3 regions of the Roseibium sp. ROS1 genome follow, and region 2 is predicted to be linked to each of the others. Evidence: riboswitches for the same ligand, from Rfam matches in the RefSeq annotation. Region 2 holds a riboswitch; each other region holds the start of a gene.
The links. A riboswitch is a leader RNA that binds a small molecule or an ion and turns the genes downstream of it on or off. The one in region 2 is predicted to bind cobalamin.
Positions count from the first base shown of each region.

Region 1 (6,578 bases), 180 kb from region 2:
TGTGCCTGACCCGTGCGGGAGCGCAGGAGGAGCACGAAGAAAATGCCGCCAATCAGCCCGGTGACAATGCCGATAGGCATATCCTCGGGGGACAGGAGCGTTCGTGCGATGATGTCCGCCCAGATCAGAAAGATTGCGCCAAGCATCATTGATGCCGGCAGAACCCGGCTATAATTGCCCCCTACCAGGAAGCGGGCAATGTGCGGCACCATCAGCCCGACAAAACCGATGATGCCTGAAAAGGCTACCATCACACCGGTGATCAGAGCTCCCAGCACAAATACCGTGAGACGGAACCGGGCAACCGGAATGCCGAGCGTCGACGCTGTTTCATCGCCGATGGTCATCGCATTGAGATCGGCAGACCGCAGCAGAAAATACGGCGCCACCAGCAGCAAAATGCCAAGCGGAAACGGCAGCTGAGCCCATTGGGCAAGACCGAGACCGCCCAGCATCCAGAAGACAACCGTATGCGTTGCCCTCGGATCGCCCAGGAAAATCAGGATATTGGCGATCGCCATGATTATGAAGGACACGGCCACACCGGCCAGCACCAGCCGGTCGGCACTGGTTGCAGATGCAAACCGCGTCACCCCGAGCACCAGAAAAGTTGCCGCCAATGCTCCGGCGAATGCCATCAGCGGAACGGTCATCAGCCCCAGGAAAAGACCAGTATGCAACAGCGCAAGAATGGCGCCAGCCGCTGCACCGGACGAAATGCCGAGCAGATGCGGATCGGCCAGGGGATTGCGCGTGACAGATTGCAGGGCGGCCCCGACAACGGCCAGACCGGCACCGACAAACCCGGCCAGCAGCGCCCGCGGAAACCGGATTTCCCAGACGATAGCCTCCCGGCCCTTGGACCAGTCCACGTCGAAATAGCCGGGCACCACGCCGTTGACGAGGACCTTGAAGACAGTGCTGCCCGGGATCGGCACCGCACCTGCACCGATGGCGGCTACAATGGAAATAGCCAACACCAGCACGCCGGCCAGAAGCAATACCCCATTCCCCCGCAACCGGCGCAGGCCAGCGCTTTTGGCCGTGAGCAGGCTCATGCCGGTCTATCGTTTCTGCCTGCAACGACAGTTCGAAGCATCTTCTGCAAGGCTCACTCTCCCCAGAACGCTTCGGTGAGCTTTCCGATGGCCTTGAGGTTCCGCGGCCCCGGGGTTGCCTCGACATAGTCCAGCACGACAAAACGGTCGTTCTTGACGGCTGCAATATTGGCCAGGGCGGGATTGTGTTTCATGAAGTCGCGTTTCTGGTCAGCCGTCACTTCGCCGTAGTTGACGATCACGACCATGTCCGGGTCTTTTTCCACCACGGTTTCCCAGTCGACGGTCGCCCAGCTCTTTTCAAATTCGTCCATCACGTTGACGCCGCCGGCTGCCTCGATAAGCGCTGTCGGCATGGCATATCGTCCGGCGGTGAAGGGCTTGTCCTCGCCGCTGTCGTAGACAAAGACCCGCAGCGGCTCTTCACCAGCAGGCACCGTTGCCGCGATCCGGTCCAGCTCCAGCTTGTAGGCCGCAACAAGATCGTGCGCGGTGTCTTCAACACCGAAGATCTTTCCGAGGTTGAGGAGGTCGTTATAGAGATCCTGCAGAGACGCCTTCGGCTTGTCGCCGATATGAATGCAGGATTCGGTCAGCTCGTAGACCTTGATGCCGAACGGCTCCAGCGTTTCAGGCGTCACTTCACCACCCACCTTCATGCCGTAGTTCCAGCCGGCGAAGAAGAAATCGGCGTCGGCCCCGATCAGCACTTCCTTGCTCGGATATTTCGACGCGAGTTCGGGAAGTTCGGCAACGCCCTCACGCATTTCCGCGTCCAGCGTCTTCCAGCCTGAAATGCCGGTATATCCAACCATGCGGTCGCGCAGGCCAAGTACCAGCATCATCTCGGTCAGGTTGACGTCATTCGAAACGGCTGCTTTGGGCGGCGTGTCGAAGGTCACCGTGCGGTTGCAGCTTTCCACCGTCGTTTGCGCAATTGCCGGTACAGACAGAAAGGTGAGCGCGAGGCCCAGGGCAATTTTTTTCATATTAAGTCTCCAGAAATTCAAAGATGGAAGGTCAGGTAGCGCTCGCGGCTGGCAGACAGTTGCTCCAGACGGACCTGTACCGAATAGGCTTGCTCAATGTTGCCGGGGGTCAGCACCGTCTCCGGCATTCCCTGGGCAACCAGTCGGCCCTCATGCAACAGCAAGACCTTGTCGCAGACACGGCTTGCCAGGTTGAGGTCGTGCAGGCTGGTGACAATGGTAATGTCCAGATCGGCAATCAGCTCGACGATCTCGAGCTGATGACGGATGTCCAGATGGTTCGTCGGCTCATCCAGCACCAGAAGCCTTGGTTCTTGCGCCAGCGCCCGGGCCACCATCACCCGTTGCCTTTCCCCCCCTGACAATGTGCCGAAGGCTCTTTTTGCATAGGACAGCAGATCCATTTTCCCGAGACAGTCATCGACGATCTCGGCGTCCCGCTTGCCTGCGCCGGCAATACCGGTTGCATGGGGACGCCGACCGAGTGTGACGATCTCGCGCACGGACAAGGCAAAGTCGGTCGGCTGCTCCTGAAGCACGGCGGCGATCGTTTTGGCGGCCTCCCTGGCACTGATGTGCCAGAGATCCGTGCCATCCAGAAGGATTTCGCCCGTTTTCGGTTTCAGGAAGCGATAGAGCAGCCGCAACAGGGTGGATTTGCCGGCACCATTGGCGCCGGCAATTCCAAGAACCTCACCGGCAGGCAGACCGAAGCTGAGCGGATGCAGAATGGTTTTGCCCTGCCCCGTCTTCCAGCTGACCTCCCGGACAAACAGATCGATCCCCGTCATGAGAACGCCGTCCCGTCAGCTTCCGAAACGATCATCGCTGCCGGAAGCCGGCCTTGCGATGCGCTCCAGCGCTTGCCGTGGCTTTCCTCGGTCACCTCGCATCCATTTTCAATCTGGCGATACCGATTGGCGTAGTCGACCAGGTCGTCGATGTCCGTATCGTCCTCAATGTCCCCAAAGAGGTAGATCGCCTTGTCGGTGGCCTTGAATGCCAGCGTGCAAGGTCTCGAACAGCTCTCCATGTCGGCTGTTCCACTGATTTCGAATTCGTCTCCAACGACAGGCACTGCCTGTGCCATTGCACTCTTCAGCTTGCAGATCAGCCCATATCCGGGATGGCAAGTCTGCCCATTGTGACGACAGGTCGTGCAGACAAATATCTTGTGCGGATCATTGCTCATGACGCGCCTCCACGGCTTCTGCCAGTGAACCGACAGGAGGCTGCGGAAAAGCAAAGGCATTGCTTTCCTCGTTGCACAGGGCACGGCCGGATCGGGTACGTTTGGCACAATCATCATGTAATGTTATTACATTACCCATGTTCTTGCTGACAACAGATTTTTGCAGCCCATCGGGAACCATCGCGCGTGCTGCGCGCGTCGCCAGCGGATCAGCCTCGGTCAGGAGGTTGGCAAGTCTTGAGAATTCAGCAGAAAATTTCCGGTTCATATCGCCCTCCGCGATTTCGCGGGGCAGTTAGGAACCGAATGTGCAACTTTGCCGGCAGGTGCCGATTGGCCATGTCACTCACTCCTCCGGGGCACCCCGCCCGGGTTAAGGTTTAAGGTGAAATGGCAGGTCTCCTGACTTGCGGGTCATTGCTTGCCTGATCCTTCCCGGGGTCTCCCCAGTGGCGCTTTCAGGTTTGCTCACCGCTCACAGTTGCGGGGGCAGTCACGGATTTGCAGCCTTTCGGGCTCGTCGCACCGTGTTCCCTTTTAATCCCGGTCCGGAGTTCGGAGTCGGGAACCATCTCTTCCTAAGTGCGCGAACGCCTGAAAAATGTCAAAGACTTTTGCGGGTCGCTGCTCTTGTCTGGAAGCACGACAGGATTGCCTGGAAGCGGAAACACCCAGCCGCCTCGGCAGTATTGACCCTTGCCTTCAAGGCTCAAAAATCTTACCTCCGATCCATGAAACAGGATGCCCTTCCCCCGCGCGCCGCAGCGCGCCCCCTCACCCTTGAGACCCACGGCATTACCCGCCAGGACGACTTCGCCTGGCTGAGGGCGGACAACTGGCAGGAGGTCATGAAGGACCCGTCCGTGCTGGATGCCGACATCCGCAGCTATCTGGAAGCGGAAAATGCCTATCACGAAGCGCAGATGGCACCGACGAAGGCTCTGCAGGAGAAGCTTTTTGCGGAGATGCGCGGCCGCATCAAGGAAGACGACAGCTCGGTTCCTGCGCCCGACGGGCCCTTCGCTTACGGCCTCAAGTATGAAACCGGCGGCCAGCAACCGGTTTTCTTTCGCACCCCGCGTGACGGCGGCGCGGAAACGGTTCTTCTCCATGGCGACAAGGAAGCCGAAGGAACGGCATATTTCCGGATCGGCGGCGTCAGCCAGTCGACGGATCACAAGCTCATCGCCTGGGCCTATGACGACAAGGGCTCGGAATATTATTCACTGAAGCTGCGCGACGCCCAGTCTGCCAAGGATTTCGACTACGCCATCGAGGACACGGGCGGCGGCGGCGTCTTCTCGGAAGACAGCCGCTATGTCTTCTACGTTCGCCTCGACGCCAACCACCGGCCCTCGAAACTCTTCCGTCACGAAGTCGGTTCCGACCCGGCGAGCGACGTTCTCGTCTACGAGGAAAAGGATGCCGGCTTCTTCATGGGCGTCGGCAAGACCCAGTCCGGCGACACCATCGTCATCGACATTCATGATCACGAGACGTCCGAAGTCTGGATGATCCCGGCCACCGACCCGACCGCCGAACCGGTGCTTGTCGCAGAGCGCGAGACCGGTATCGAGTACTCGATCGACGATCACGGCGACACACTCTACATCCTGACCAACGCAGGCGGCGCCGAGGACTTCAAAATCGTCACTGCGCCGAAAGGCACTCCCGGCCGCGAAAACTGGTCCGATCTTGTGCCCCACAAGGCAGGATGCCTGATCCTGTCGCATTGCGTCTACAAGTCCTTCATGACGCGGCTGGAGCGCGAAGACGGCTTGCCGCGCATCGTGATCCGACGGCTTGCAGACAACATCGAGCACTCCATCGCCTTCGACGAGGAAGCCTATTCGCTCGGCCTTGGCGGCGGCTACGAGTTCGACACGAGCACGATCCGCTTCACCTATTCCTCGATGACAACGCCGTCGCAGACCTTCGACTACAATGTCGAGACCCGCGAGCGTATTCTGCGCAAGGAACAGGAAGTGCCTTCCGGCCATGATGCGGACGACTACGTCACCCGCCGGTTGATGGCTCCCGCAGCCGACGGCGAAACCGTGCCGGTGTCTGTGCTCTACCGCAAGGACACCAGGCTCGACGGCTCCGCACCTCTGCTGCTTTACGGCTATGGTTCCTACGGCATCACCATTCCGGCGAGCTTCAACACCAACTGCCTGTCGCTGGTCGACCGGGGGTTCGTCTACGCCATCGCCCATATTCGCGGCGGCAAGGACAAGGGCTTCCATTGGTACAAGGATGGGCGGCGCGAGAACAAGAAGAATACCTTCACCGACTTCATAGCCGCGGCAGACCATCTTGTTGCGGAAAACTTCACCTCGCACGACCGCATCGTCGCTCAGGGCGGCTCGGCCGGCGGCATGCTGATGGGGGCGATTGCCAATCTGGCACCGGAAAAATTCGGCGGCATCATTGCCGAAGTTCCGTTTGTCGACGTTCTGTCGACCATGCTGGACGACACGCTGCCGCTCACGCCGCCGGAATGGCCGGAATGGGGCAACCCCATCACGGACAAGGCAGCCTACGATTACATCGCGTCCTACTCGCCCTATGACAACGTCGAGGCAAAGGCCTATCCGGCCATCCTGGCGGTAGGCGGATTGACCGATCCACGCGTGACCTACTGGGAGCCGGCCAAATGGGTTGCCAAGCTGCGGGCAACCGGCACAGGTGACAAGCTGCTGATGCTGAAAACCAACATGGAAGCCGGTCATGGCGGCGCTTCCGGCCGTTTCGACCGGCTGAAGGAAGTCGCCGAAACCCAGGCCTTTGCCCTATTGGTGACCGACAAGGCCTGACACCTCGTCAGACCCGAGGATTTTCCGGGCGTGCGGAGCAGTTCGCACGCCCAGGAACCTAAATTCCTTTCACACGCCCTTGCGGGTACCACCCGAGCGAACGTGACTTGATTTTGACCAAGTCTTCGGCTCATGTGAGAGTTGTTGCAAATCAATCAATTGAACGGTCCTGGACCGTACCGATGCTGTTCACTGGAGCCCGTGATGACCTGCTACCACACACTTCCGCACCGCCTTGCTGATGGGCTGAAAAAGGGGTTGCGCCTGGTTCCGGTCATGGCCGCCACGCTGAGCCTTGCCGCATGCCAGTCCTACGACACGACCGGCGGCAACGTGGTGGAAACGCTGCTGTTCTCCCCCACATTCACCAAGAACCGGCAGGACATTCCCAGCACCTACAACACAGCTTATGACTGCCGCACCTTTACCGGCAGCGGCTGGAAAGGCATTGCCGGTGGCAAGGTCTTCAATTTCAGCCAGAAATACATCATTTCCCAGGCTGGTTGCTTCAAGACTCAAGGCG
Region 1 is NZ_BAAGIG010000001.1:1,615,807-1,622,384, reverse strand. Features, by position in the region: gene ACYQ6M_RS07395 (FecCD family ABC transporter permease) at 1-1,058, opposite strand, end outside; gene ACYQ6M_RS07390 (ABC transporter substrate-binding protein) at 1,112-2,047, opposite strand; gene ACYQ6M_RS07385 (ABC transporter ATP-binding protein) at 2,065-2,838, opposite strand; gene ACYQ6M_RS07380 (DUF1636 family protein) at 2,835-3,239, opposite strand; gene ACYQ6M_RS07375 (hypothetical protein) at 3,229-3,507, opposite strand; cobalamin riboswitch at 3,615-3,827, opposite strand; gene ACYQ6M_RS07370 (S9 family peptidase) at 3,971-6,055, shown strand; gene ACYQ6M_RS07365 (hypothetical protein) at 6,260-6,578, shown strand, end outside.
Region 1: another riboswitch for cobalamin. It lies ahead of ACYQ6M_RS07375 (hypothetical protein); the one in region 2 lies ahead of ACYQ6M_RS06500 (energy-coupling factor ABC transporter permease).

Region 2 (6,578 bases):
GCCCGGTTTTCAGGCGACGAATTCGTCGTACTGTTACCCGGCGTCGATGATTTGCAGACGCTTGCCAAGTTGTCCAGAACGATGGTCGAGCGGCTGGGTGGGGCCTACAGAATTGGCCGGCTTTCCCTTTCGCTGACCGTCAGCGCGGGGATCGCGAGATACCCGGAGCACGGTACAACGGCCGAGGAAGTTCTGCGAAACGCCAACATGGCCATGTATGAAGCAAAGGGTGCCGGCAGGGCTCAGTCGATCGCCTACAACGATATCATTCGCGAACGGATGACCGAGCGCGAACAGATCCGGCACAGGCTGCAAAGCGCGCTGAGAGACCGCACGCTATCCGTTCACTACCAGCCGAAGGTCGACATTTCGTCCGGCAAGATTGTCGGTTCAGAAGCGCTGCTGCGCTGGAACGATGCCGAACTCGGATCCGTACCGCCCTACAAGTTCATTCCCGTGGCAGAAGAATGCGGTCTGATCGTTCCGATCGGAGAATTCGTGCTGGCATCCGCGCTCTCCGACATGAAATCCCTGCATCGGCAGAATGTCGATGTATCTGTCGCCGTGAATGTTGCGCCCGCGCAGCTGCAGGCAAAGGGGTTTACCGGCAGAATGCTCGGGATCATTGGCGAGAGCGGGTTCTCGACGGAGAAGCTGGAACTGGAAGTGACGGAATCGAGTCTTGTCGACTATTCGCAGAACCTTCTCGATCAGATCCTGCCGATCAAGAAAGAAGGCGTCAAATTTGCAATCGACGACTTCGGCACCGGCTATTCCTCGCTGCACAGTCTCGCGAGCATGCCGTTCGACACGCTGAAGATCGACCGGTCCTTCATCATGGACATTGCCAATTGCGAGGATCGCCGGACCATCGTCGAGCTGATCCTGATGCTGGCGAGGCAGCTCAATCTCAACACAGTTTCCGAAGGGGTCGAGACCCAGTTGCAGATGGATTACATCAATCTGTGGGGCGGGACGCTCGGCCAGGGCTACTTGTGGAGCCCGGCAGTGCCGTTCGGCGAGTTCTCGCGAATGGTCATGAAGCGGGAAGGCGTGGCGAATGCGGCCGAGCCCTGGAGGCAGGCAGCCTCCTGAACTCTGATGAGGGATGTCCTGATGGCCGTATGTGTCTAGTCGTGTACGTCGACCAGACCTTCAAACAGAGCGCTCTTTGATCCGTCGGACAGGCATTCCACGGTCAGCGCCTCCGTGAAGGCCTGCTGGTCAGAGGCTTCGACGGGGCTTTCTGCGAGTAGCGTCAGGATCTCGTTGCCGAGGCGCAACAGCTCCGGACGGACATCCTTGATCAGGTCGGGTACGTTCTGCGGACGAGCTTCGCCGCTCTCCCAGCGTTCGATCCAGCAGGTTTGAATGTCCTTGGCCGCATCTATCTGCGCCTGGAAAAACAAGGTGGCATTGTCAGCCGACAGGCCGTTTTCGACTGCCTTTTCGCGGGCAGCATCCAGCACCACCTTTTCCCTCGGCAGATCCTCGACAGGTTTGTCGTTATCCGCTTTCCAGGCTGCAACCGACTGCATGAACGACAGACGTTCGTTGATGGCGCCGAACAGCTTGTCAGGTGCCGCCCAGCCAGGAGTGACGGTGGCAGCAAGGAGAGATACCGCAAAAGCGGTCAGGGGAATCGATTTCAACATGGCCGAAGACTTTCACAGGTCACCGCCTGCGGCAAGTCTTTGGTTGTGGTCTACTTCTTTTCAACCGAGCGGCTGATCTCGGTGATCACGCCGAATGCGACGGCGGCCATGATCTTCAATAGTCCGCTGTCGAGCGCCTGTTCGCGTGTCAGATTGCCAAGGAAAAAACCCGGTCTTGGTTCAGTGACTGCTCCAAGAGTAACGCCGGCCAGAAGTGCCAGCTGAATGCAGCCAAGGAAAAAGACGACACCAGCGATAAGCGTTCCCAATTTGGTAAAGGGCATTGCAAACTCTCATGATGTGCTTTGTATTCGAGTGAGGTTATCTTTCGTTAGGGTTTCCGCAAGTAAAAATCACAATTACCCTAAATACAGAAAAATTTAATAAACAATGGTTTTGATTTTCATCTTTGATTGGATTCTTCAAATGTCATGTTTTTCAGGTGGCTGACGCAATTCCCTGAAGAAGTATTTTGAGATCTGAAGCTTGTTGGTAGTGCTAATTCGGCTGATTTCGGTGGTGGTCTTCAGACGGCAAAATTTCGGTGCAATGTCGCATTCAGACCGAATATGGCGAAAATTCGCTTGCAGAATATCGCCAATCCTTGCAAATCTAGACGATGCGATGGTTTCGCCCGAACAAGCGTAAAGGCGGATGAAATGGGAACACGGTGAGGCGTACCCAACAGGGACCAATACCGTGGCTGCCCCCGCAACTGTATGCGACGAGCAAAGCCCTTCAAGCCACTGGAGCGATCCGGGAAGGCGGGCAGCGCAGAGACTCGCGAGCCAGGAAACCTGCCATCCAGCGGTCCCATCGGGGCCGGTTCACACCATCTGCTCGCGCACGGAGGGTGCGCAAAGGAGAAATGACATGCATATCGAACCGGGCATCGTCGACGGTGCCAAAATCGTACTCAGCTACGGTACCGCGGCTGCTTCCTTCGGCCTTCTGGGCAAAATGGCTCTCGACACGATCCGCAAAAGCGGCGTTCTCAGCCTTGCCGTCCGCTCCGTCATCACGACGGTTGCCGTGTTCTGCTTCTTCGAAATCCTGCCGCATTACCCAGTTGGTGTTTCCGAAGTTCACTTTATCCTGGGCTCCACCCTGTTCCTGATGTTCGGCGCAGGTCCGGCAGCAATCGGCCTTGCTGCAGGCCTTCTGCTTCAGGGGACGCTGGTTGCTCCTTTCGACCTGCCGCAGTACGGCATCAACGTCACCACGCTGCTTGTGCCGCTGTGGGCTGTCAGCATGCTGGCAAACCGCATCATTCCGGAAAAGACAGCCTATGTTGACGTTTCCTACGTTCAGGCACTGGCTCTTTCCACCACGTTCCAGGCCGGTATCGTTGGCTGGGTTGCTTTCTGGGCATTCTACGGCCAGGGCTTCGGTGCCGAGAACATGGCTTCCGTCGGTTCCTTCGGCTTTGCCTACATGCTGGTGATCCTGGGCGAGCCGCTGGCCGACCTGGCTGTTCTGGCCGCTGCCAAGACATTGGCGCCGCTGACCCGGAACCTTGCTTTCGAAAATCGGCTGCACAACGCGGCTTAAGTCTTCGGGCTTTTGCCGAAATCAAGTCACGAAGGGCGGCCCTGGGGCCGCCCTTTTTGTTTGTCGTTCCGACGCCTTGACAACGTACAATCAGAGGTTCGTTGCCTCGGTGGAGCGGATCTTCTTCCAGTTGGCTTCCGCCTTGGTGATCGTGCCGGACTGGTCTTTCTGGAACTCGCGGAAGATGGCTTCGTTCAGGAACAGATAAAGCTTGCCGTCCACAACAGCCGCGAACTGCGGATCGCCGTCGAACTTCTTGCCGACTGAAACACCGAAGGTGCAGAAGCCGCCGTTTTGCGGCAGGTACTGATCCGGATGCGCGGTGAAGGCATCCATGGCTTCCTGGGATGCGAAGTAATAGGCAACACCGTCGTGGACGGCCGTATATTGCGCGGTTCCGTCAATCCGGTTGCCCAGGCTGACAAAGGCCACGGGATCGACACCATGAAGACCGAGCGGGCTGCCGGCGGCCGTCAGGCCACTGGAGGTGTTGTATTCGTCCGCGGCCATTGCCGGGGCAGAGAGAGCGGCAAGAGACAGCAGCGTTGCGGCAATGGCGGATTTCATCAAGGACATGTTCTACTCCTGAAAGGGTATGAAGGTTGAAGGCCGGATTTGCTCCGGTGCCTCTACCTTGCGTCCGAAGCTCAGGCGTCTCCATGTTCGCAAGTTCCCGAGGATTTGCAGATCGTCCGGATTGCAGCTCAAAAAAAGACACCGGCGTGAGGGCCGGTGTCATTGTGCGTGGACGGTGGCTGTCAAGCGGCCTGCGCAACCGTTTCCTGCGGTTTGGCAAGGCTGACCACTGTCAGGACGGCAATGGCGTTGACCAGGTAATAGGCGAAGTCGAGGCCGGTGAAGCCAAGTGCGAAGGGAGCTGCCAGGAACACGATGCCGACGGCAAAATCGACCGCCAGATGAACCGAATACGGCAGAATGCGGATGATGCCAGTCTGGTGATCTGTCAGGATCGTCAGGGCCAGGGCCGCAAAGCCTGTCAGGAAGGATAGCCAGAAGGCGATCGGGTTGGATTGGCCGAGATCAAGGAATACGGGCAGGGCAATAAGGCCGATCGCGACGGGATAATCGAGATAGGCGTGCATGGTCTTGGTGACGAAGCGAACAGACATCTTTCAGGTCCTCCAGGTTGGTTTCCTGCGGGCGGATTGCCCACGAGCCCAAAGATGTTGGTCGACTTCGGTTCTATCCATGCACGAAAGTCCCTGAAAATTGACCGATCGTCCGGGAGCCTTGCGCTTTGCGGTGTTGAGGCAAAAATGCGGGAGTAGCACTTCAACCGGAACCGGCCTTTCATGAAACATGACGCCCTGACCCAGATCCTGGATGCCTTGAAGCTACGGGGATCCGTCTATTTCCATACCTGCTTTTCGCCACCCTGGGCCGTGCGGGTGCCGGCCTTCGGCAATGTCGCGCGGTTTCACATGGCAATGCGTGGTGGCTGCTGGCTGGCGGTGGATGGTGTTGAAAAGCCAATCCGCCTTGCGACCGGCGATCTCGCCGTCATTCCGCACGGGGCCGCTCATATCCTGAGCGATGAACCGGACCGTCCCGCGGCCGAAGTGGACGAGGTCGTGCGGCAATCCGGTTATACGGGGGAAGGCGCGCTCTATTACGGCGGTCCGGACGAGGAGCTGGCCTGTAAACTGTTCTGTGGCCATTTCGAATTCGAGGAAGGCTCGGTCCATCCGCTGCTCGATGCCTTGCCCGCCGTCATTCATCTGCCCAACACACAGACGATGAACGCCTTCTGGCTGGAAGCAGTGATGCGATTTGTTGCCAGCGAGGTGCGCGCCGGGCAGCCGGGGTCCGAGGCGATCATCCACCGGTTGACGGAGATCATCTTCATCCAGGTGGTGCGAACGTTCGTCGACAGGGAGGGGGACAGGGCCGGATGCCTGGCGGCTGTGCTCAACCCGAAGCTCGGGCGCAGCATGTCCAAGATCCATCTGGCGCCGGAAAAGCCCTGGACGGTGGAGAGCCTTGCCCGGGAGGCTGGCATGTCCCGGACGGTTTTTGCAGACAGGTTTACGAACCTCGTCGGCATGACGCCGCTGGCCTATGTCACCCACTGGCGCATGGAACGGGCACGGCGCGACATTCGGGAGACCGATCTGCCCCTGATCGATATTGCCGAAAACATCGGCTACAGCTCGGAAGCCGCCTTTAACCGGGCCTTCAAGCGTCAATTCAACCAGACGCCCGGACAAGTGCGACGGCAGGGCCCGGCAGTGCCAGCCTGATGTGAATCAGTTGGCGGCCAGATAGGCCGGCAGATCGGCAACGCTCTCCAGAACGGCATCCGCCAGGGTTTCCAGGTCGTGGCGCGCGCTTGTGCCCGTCAGGACACCGATACATAGTCCGGCGCCCGCCGAACGGGCCATTTCCAGATCATGCGTGTTGTCGCCGACAACGGCGATCCGGTCCACTGCAAGACCTGTTGCCTCGGCAAAGCCGCGAACCATGCCCGGTTCCGGCTTCGGGCCAAAACCCGTGTCGTAACCCGTGACGAAGGCAAAACGGGGCGCAAGCCCGGTGCCGGCGAGAAAGGCCCTAATGGCCGCTTCGCTGTCGCTGCTGGCAACACCCAAAGTGAACCCGGTTCCGCTCAAGGTCTCGACCGCATCAGGAATGCCGGGGATCGGCGCTGCATCATGCATGCAGCCGATGAACACCCGGTCGAGGTCTGCGGTCAGCGAGCCTTCCTGAAAATCAGCACCGCAGGCAATCCAGGCCGCCGCGATTTCCGCAGAGTTGCCGGCTGCAAGCAGGGACCCGGCCGCGGACTTTCCGGTCACCAGATCCATGCCGGTCTGTTCCAGGAGCCTGTCGGCCAGGGCGCGGTCGCCTCTGGCTGCATGGAGCGAGGTTTCGCGATAGGCCGGTGCCCATGTCGCGTCGAAATCCAGCAGGGTGCCGTCCTTGTCAAACAGGATGGCGGTGATGTTGCCCGTGAGGTTGTTCAAGTCCGGTCTCCCGTGGATTTCAGGTTGGACCGCAATGTGTCGAGGGCGGATTTCAAATCCTCGAAAGCCTTTTCCGAAAGACCGGATGCCTCAACAACACATTGCGGCACGGCAGCCGCCTTTTCCCGAAGCGCGTTACCCTTGGCTGTCAGGCAGACATTGACGACGCGCTGGTCTTCCAGATCGCGGACGCGGGAGACAAGTTCCATTGCTTCCAGGCGCTTAATCATCGGTGTCAGCGTGTTGTATTCCAGGCTGAGCGCGTCGCCGATATCCTTGACCGTTCTCTCGTTTCTGCGCCAAAGCAGGGTCATCACCAGATACTGCGGATAGGTGAGGCCGAGCTCTTCCAGCAAAGACCGGTAAAGGTGATTGAAGGCCAGATTGG
Region 2 is NZ_BAAGIG010000001.1:1,431,592-1,438,169, forward strand. Features, by position in the region: gene ACYQ6M_RS06485 (EAL domain-containing protein) at 1-1,095, shown strand, start outside; gene aroQ (gamma subclass chorismate mutase AroQ) at 1,131-1,655, opposite strand; gene ACYQ6M_RS06495 (hypothetical protein) at 1,706-1,939, opposite strand; cobalamin riboswitch at 2,264-2,474, shown strand; gene ACYQ6M_RS06500 (energy-coupling factor ABC transporter permease) at 2,529-3,206, shown strand; gene ACYQ6M_RS06505 (YHS domain-containing (seleno)protein) at 3,297-3,782, opposite strand; gene ACYQ6M_RS06510 (hypothetical protein) at 3,965-4,336, opposite strand; gene ACYQ6M_RS06515 (AraC family transcriptional regulator) at 4,520-5,467, shown strand; gene ACYQ6M_RS06520 (HAD family hydrolase) at 5,474-6,190, opposite strand; gene ACYQ6M_RS06525 (MarR family winged helix-turn-helix transcriptional regulator) at 6,187-6,578, opposite strand, start outside.

Region 3 (6,578 bases), on a different contig from region 2:
TGGCATCTCTCGGCCCATCCGTTTCTTCGGTTTATGGTGGCAAGGTCAAGCTGGGTGAGGCTCTTGTGATTGCAATTTCCCAATCCGGCGCCAGCCCGGACAGTCTCTCGGTTGTGGAAAGTGCAACCGCGCAGGGGGCTTTCACTGTAGGCTTTACCAACACGTCGGGAAGTGAACTGGCAAAGCTTTCCAGCGCCGCGATCGATATTTGCGCAGGTCCTGAGCGCAGCGTCGCAGCGACCAAGACCTTCGTCAATTCCGTCTTGGCGGGCCTGCTGCTTTTGGCGGAAATCGGAGCTGACAAGGAATTGCTCGACGCGTTGGCTGCCTTGCCGGATCATTTTGAAAAAGCAATCGACAAGGACTGGCGCGCGCTTGCCGAGCCGATCGAGCAGCGGGGTTCGCTTTATGTCATTGGACGCGGACCTGGTCTGGCTATCGCAAATGAAGCTGCGCTGAAATTTAAGGAAACCTGCCAGATCCATGCGGAGGCTTATTCGTCCGCCGAGGTAATGCACGGTCCTGTCTCGATCGTCGAAAACGGTTACCCGATCCTGGCGCTTGGTGTGCGCGATGCAGCCGAAGAGGGGCTAGCCCAGGCTGCGGATCGCATGGTGGACCAGGGCGGAAGTGTTTTTGCAACGACCGACAAGGTGGAACGGGCGGAAAAGCTGGCGTTCCAGGCAACCGGGCATCCATTGACCGACGCCTTGGTGCAGATTGTTTCTTTCTACGCCTTCATCGAATGGTTTGCACGGCAGCGCGGTTTCAATCCGGACGTTCCCAAGCACCTGAAGAAAGTCACCCAGACCGTATGACCTCCACAACCGCCTATCTCTGCAGCCGGGTTTTCGATGGTGAGAAAATCCATGCGAATGCTGCCCTGCTTGTCGAAGATGGCAAGGTGGCTGGCCTTCTTTCTGCCGATCAGGTGCCCGTTGGCGTAGAGACTGTCGATCTTGGCGACGGCATTCTCGCACCGGGATTGATCGATCTGCAGGTCAATGGCGGCGGTGGCTTGATGCTGGGGGATGCGGAAACAGTCGACGATATCGAACGTATTTGCGCCGCCCATGTCAGCCTCGGGACAACAGCCCTGACACCGACTTTGATTACGGACACGCCCGACGTGACGCGCAAAGTCGTTGATCTGGCAATTGCCGCATGGTCGCGGGGCGTGAAGGGGTTTCATGGTCTGCATCTCGAAGGGCCGCATCTTTTCGCGGGGCGCAAGGGGGCGCATGACCCGAATCTGATCCGGCCTTTGAACCGCGAAGACATGGCGCTTTATCTGCGCGCGGCGCGGGAATTGCCAAGCCTCATCATGACTGTGGCACCGGAAACGGTGCGGCCAGAACAGATGCGGGAATTGGCTGATGCGGGAATTCACGTCAGTCTTGGCCACAGCGGAGCCACATACCGGCAGTGCAAGACAGCGGTTGAAGCGGGTGCTTCGATGGTCACCCATCTTTTTAACGCCATGAGCCCGTTGCAACACCGCGAACCCGGCCTTGTGGGCGCCGCGCTCGATCTGGGCGCGCTCAACGTGGGCATCATTGCTGATGGTGTCCATGTCGACCCGGTCGCGATGCGGGTCGCGCTCAAGTCAAAGACTGGCCCGGGCAGAATCTTTATCGTTACCGACGCCATGTCTCAGACCGGCACCGATGTTACGTCCTTCTTCCTGGGCGGGCGAGAAATCTTTCGCCGCGATGGCACATTGACCCTCGAAGACGGCACGCTTGCCGGCGCCGATATAGATTTGCCGGCGTCCTTGAAGTTTCTCACCGGCACACTCGAGCTTCCGGTCGAAGCTGCTCTTGCAATGGCAACCAGTGATCCTGCGGACGTTCTCGGGCGCCCACTCGGTCGTTTCGAAGAAGGCTATCCGGCTGACTTCGTGCAGCTTGGCAAAGCCTATGAGGTCGAGGGCGTATGGATTGCGGGGGAGCAATTCTCGAATACGTAGCCCGGCATATACGCTGGTGGTCTACATACTGCGCCGAACTTGTGGGATTGGCAGCGCGTTCGCCGGTTAGGTCTTGTCGACCTTTTTCAGCGTTGAGCGAACGTTTGGAAGTGTCAGCAGCGTATTCGGTATTTGCAGCAATTCCTTGAAGAAGCGGTTGACCAATGCTCCGCGGCTTGGCGTATAGGGCGATGAAATGAACGATTTCAGACCCCAGCCAATACCGCCAACATTTGGAAGGGCGCGGATAGCGGTTTCGTAACAGCGCCGAACCAGCGCGGAATCACTGTTCTTGAATGAATGCAGCAGGCCGCACCGCTCCATGTCACGCTTGAATTCTTTCGAGATGACCGAGGTTTCGCGTTTCGTGAAAGTCCAATTGATGTTGATGTTCTCGTCTTCCTTGGCAACCACCCGGTGGTACCAATGGGGAGGCAGATAGAGAAGATCGCCTTCCTCCAGATCGAATTTGTAGAACCGCTTGTTCCTCAGCAATCGCTCTTCGTCTTTCAGTAAAGAGAAGTTGGTGAACGGGTAGCACGGTAGCGGTGTTTCGGGCGAAACCAGTACCCATTCCTTACGGCCCTTCACCTGAACTGTGATGACATTCTCGGCGTTGGTATCGTAGTGGAACTCTGTCCGGTTGTTCCTGCTGTTGATCCAGAACCTCCAGGCAACGGAATCTTGCATTATCCGATCGGACGCGAGGATTTCCTTCAGGAAGTCCGGCATCTCGATATCTTGTTCGAGTACGGGGGAGCGGCTGACGAAAAAGACACCTCTGTCGCGGACCTTTGGCAGCGTATGGAGTTCTGCTCGTAATCGGCCGGATTGCCACCTTTCCCGCGCGGGCCAGTTTTTTGCTAGTCCCTTGATCAGCAGGGGCTGTTCCTTGTCGCAGTAGGCTTCAAGAAATTCGGCATAACCTGGTGCTGCGGTTACGGTGGCAATGGTGTGTGTGTTGTCGCCGCTCATAAAAGGTACCACGCATGTGAAGATTTGCGGGTTCAGGGGTGCTGGATTTAGCTGCGATTTTCCATGATGCTCCCTTTGGAGAAATCACGATAGGAGCAACCTGGAGCTTTATCAAGAAGCGCTATTCAACAACACAGAGCCAATGGAGGCGCGATCTTCGTTAAAAACGTAGCCAGGAAATGTTGTTTAGGAAGATGGTGCGGAACGTTACTACTGCGAAAGACGCGCTCGCATCAAATGGCTGTCGTTTTTTGAGGCGGTGCAGATTGTTGCAAGATCAAACGCGAATAAGATCAACCCGGACACTGAACGGTGTCCCAGCCTTCAGAATTGCAGCATTCGGGAGGATTAAGAAGAGGTGGTGATGGCTCCCCAGGCCGGACTCGAACCAGCGACCCAGCGATTAACAGTCGCTTGCTCTACCAACTGAGCTACTGGGGATCACCACGCTCGGGGCCAGCGCGTTGCCGCCCCGTCGATGGAGATGCGTATATCAAAGGCTTGATCCGTTTGCCAAGCCCCCGAGGGCGTTTTTTTCATCAAGCCGTCATTTTTTTGATCTCGGTGTGGAAAACTCGATATATTTCAGATGGCTAGGCGTTCTGTCGAGCTTGGAAAACCCTACGTTTCGCGACGATTGGAACACCCCGGGCAGGCTAAATCGGCTGTGCCTTTTTCTGACTTTGTCGCAAGAAGGCGTCCGTGTTGACTGCCTGGCCGATTTTCAAGGTTAGTCGTCAGCGACTTTCTGCTGCTTGTGTCGGCCTCAAGATACGTTTAGGAAGAAACCGACGGTTCCGGAAAAGGCCTTGCCTGATCCGGATGAAACGGGAATCCGGTGCGGTCTTTTTCAAGTCCAGATCCGGAGCTGCCCCCGCAACTGTGAGCGGTGAGTGGCTGTACGAAAACCACTGGCGTCCTGATGGGGCCGGGAAGGGGTACAGACCGCGCTGAGCCGCAAGCCAGGAGACCGGCCGTCACATTGTCAACCCTATGGCGCTGTCGGGCGGACGGCTGGGAGAAGGAATGACGCATTCAAACGGCGAGAGGACGACGCTGGTCCTCGGCGGTGCCCGCTCCGGAAAAAGCCGGTTCGCGGAAAAGCTTGTCCATGAAACCGGTCTGCAAAAAATCTATGTCGCGACTGGTGCTGCCCACGACGATGAAATGGCCAGCCGGATCGCCGCTCATAAAGATCAACGCGGCCCGTCCTGGCTCACCGTGGAAGAACAGCTCGAACTTGCGGCCGTGCTTGAAAACGAATGCAGGCAAGACCGGGTGGTTCTTGTTGACTGCCTGACCCTGTGGCTGTCGAACCTGCTGTTTGCAGACAAGGACATCCCCGCCGAAACGGCGCGGCTTTGCGCGGTTCTGAAGGGTCTTCAGGGGCCGTGCGTTTTCGTTTCCAACGAAGTTGGTATGGGGATCGTGCCGGAGAACCGTCTGTCGAGGTCGTTCCGCGATGTGCAGGGACGACTGAACCAGGATATGGCGCATAGGTGCCAACAGGTCGTCTTCGTTGCTGCGGGCCTGCCGATACTTTTGAAACCCACATCACAACCGGATATCAAATTATGACCAATTCATCCCTGCAGCCGGGCGCAAAAATTCCGGCAACGATCGTCACTGGGTTTCTCGGAGCAGGCAAGACCACGCTGATCCGCAATTTGCTTACCAACGCCAATGGCAAACGCATTGCCCTTATTGTCAATGAGTTTGGGGACATGGGCTTCGACGGTTCCCTGGTGAATGGATGCGCTGATCCCGATTGCGCCGCGGAAGAGGTGGTTGAGCTTACCAATGGCTGCATATGTTGCACCGTTGCCGACGATTTCCTGCCAACCATGGAAATGCTGCTCGCGCGGGACAATCCGCCGGAGCATATTGTTATCGAAACCTCCGGCCTGGCTCTGCCGCAGCCGCTCGTTCGCGCCTTCTCCTGGCCGAGCGTCAAGCCGAAGGTAACGGTAGATGGTGTTGTCACGGTGCTGGATGCTGCAGCACTCGCCGAAGGCCGGATCGCACTTGATGAAGATGCACTTGCCGCGCAGCGTGCCGCCGACGAGGCTCTTGATCATGACAGTCCTGTTGAAGAACTCTTCCACGACCAATTGCGTTGCGCAGACCTCGTTGTTCTGAACAAGGCTGATCTCGTCTCCGAAGACGCTTTGAAGCAGGTGCATGAGAAGATCGCCGCCGATGTTCGTCCGGCGGTTCACGTGGTGACATCCGAAAAAGGCACGCTTCCGATTGAAGTTCTGCTCGGTAGGGGCTCTGCTGCCGAGGACGATATGGCTGATCGGCACGAGCATCATCACCATCATGATGACCACGACCACGACCACGATGATGATCATGATCATCACCATGACGACCATCATCACGATCATCACCATCACGATGATTTTGAAAGTCACGTGCTGGTAGTCTCGTCTTTCGCCAGCCTGAAAGATGCAGAGGCAAAGGTTCTGGAAGCCATGGCGCAAAAAGGCGTCCTGCGCATCAAGGGGGCTGTAAAAATCGAGGGCAAGGCTACACCTGCAATGGTTCAAGCTGTCGGACCGCGTGTCGAAACCTGGTTCGCCGCCGGCGCCGAGAGCAGCGGCAGATTGGTCGTAATCGGTTTGAAAGGCCTCGACCTGACTGCGGTTCGTGGCCTGCTGGGTGAATTGACGGCTGCTGCCTGACACGCTGGATAGAAGCTGGAAATAAAGACCAAGCATGCACATTCTCGCCAGCCAGACGCGCCGGATCGATGACGGTGGGGACGCGGTCGATCTCGGCCAGTCTCCAGCCGACATTCTGTTCCTCTCCGCTGCAGACACCGAACTGGGAAGCTTTGCCGCTGCGCAATCACGGCTTGGAACAGGCCGGGCAGGCCTGCGGCTCGCCAATCTCATGGCCCTGTCGCATCCCTATTCGGTCGATCTTTATGCCGAACAGACCGTCCGTGGGTCTCGGCTGATCGTTCTGCGAATTCTGGGTGGAGTGGAGTACTGGCGCTACGGCCTGGAAAGGTTTGAAGAAGAAGTCCGCGCGAATGGCATCGATCTGATCGTTATTCCGGGCGACGACAAGTGGGACGAAGAACTGACGTCTCGCTCCACCCGATCACCAGCGGAAGTGCATCGCTTCTGGCGATACTGTGTGGAAGGCGGCGCAGAGAATTACGCAAATGCCTTGAGATATGCAGCGCACCTGATCGGAAAGGGAGAAGAGCCAGCGCATCCGGTGCCCCTACCTCGCGCGGGTATCTATCTTGCTGGCACGGTCGCCCCCGATATAGCGCAACTGAAGGCCTCCTGGCGGGATCCTGAAAGACCTGTTGCAGCGATCACTTTCTACCGTGCTTTGGTGCAAGGTGCCCAAACCGCACCACTGGATGCGTTGATCGCTGCTCTCGACAAAGCCGGTGTAAATGCACTGCCGATCTATGTTTCCAGCCTGAAGGAAGCGGAATCCGTCGCCGTTCTGGAAAGCCTGTTCGATGAGGCACCGCCTGATGTCGTGTTGAACGGTACTGCCTTCGCCGTCTCGAAGGCCGGAGCAGCCCATCAGCCGACGCCGCTCGATCGACCCGGCAAACCTGTGCTGCAGGTCGTCTTCTCGTCTTCCTCCAAAGAGGGCTGGGAAG
Region 3 is NZ_BAAGIG010000002.1:1,116,524-1,123,101, forward strand. Features, by position in the region: gene ACYQ6M_RS13225 (SIS domain-containing protein) at 1-818, shown strand, start outside; gene nagA (N-acetylglucosamine-6-phosphate deacetylase) at 815-1,969, shown strand; gene ACYQ6M_RS13235 (cupin-like domain-containing protein) at 2,036-2,944, opposite strand; tRNA gene ACYQ6M_RS13240 (tRNA-Asn) at 3,310-3,385, opposite strand; cobalamin riboswitch at 3,720-3,937, shown strand; gene cobU (bifunctional adenosylcobinamide kinase/adenosylcobinamide-phosphate guanylyltransferase) at 3,971-4,522, shown strand; gene cobW (cobalamin biosynthesis protein CobW) at 4,519-5,631, shown strand; gene cobN (cobaltochelatase subunit CobN) at 5,666-6,578, shown strand, end outside.
Region 3: another riboswitch for cobalamin. It lies ahead of cobU (bifunctional adenosylcobinamide kinase/adenosylcobinamide-phosphate guanylyltransferase); the one in region 2 lies ahead of ACYQ6M_RS06500 (energy-coupling factor ABC transporter permease).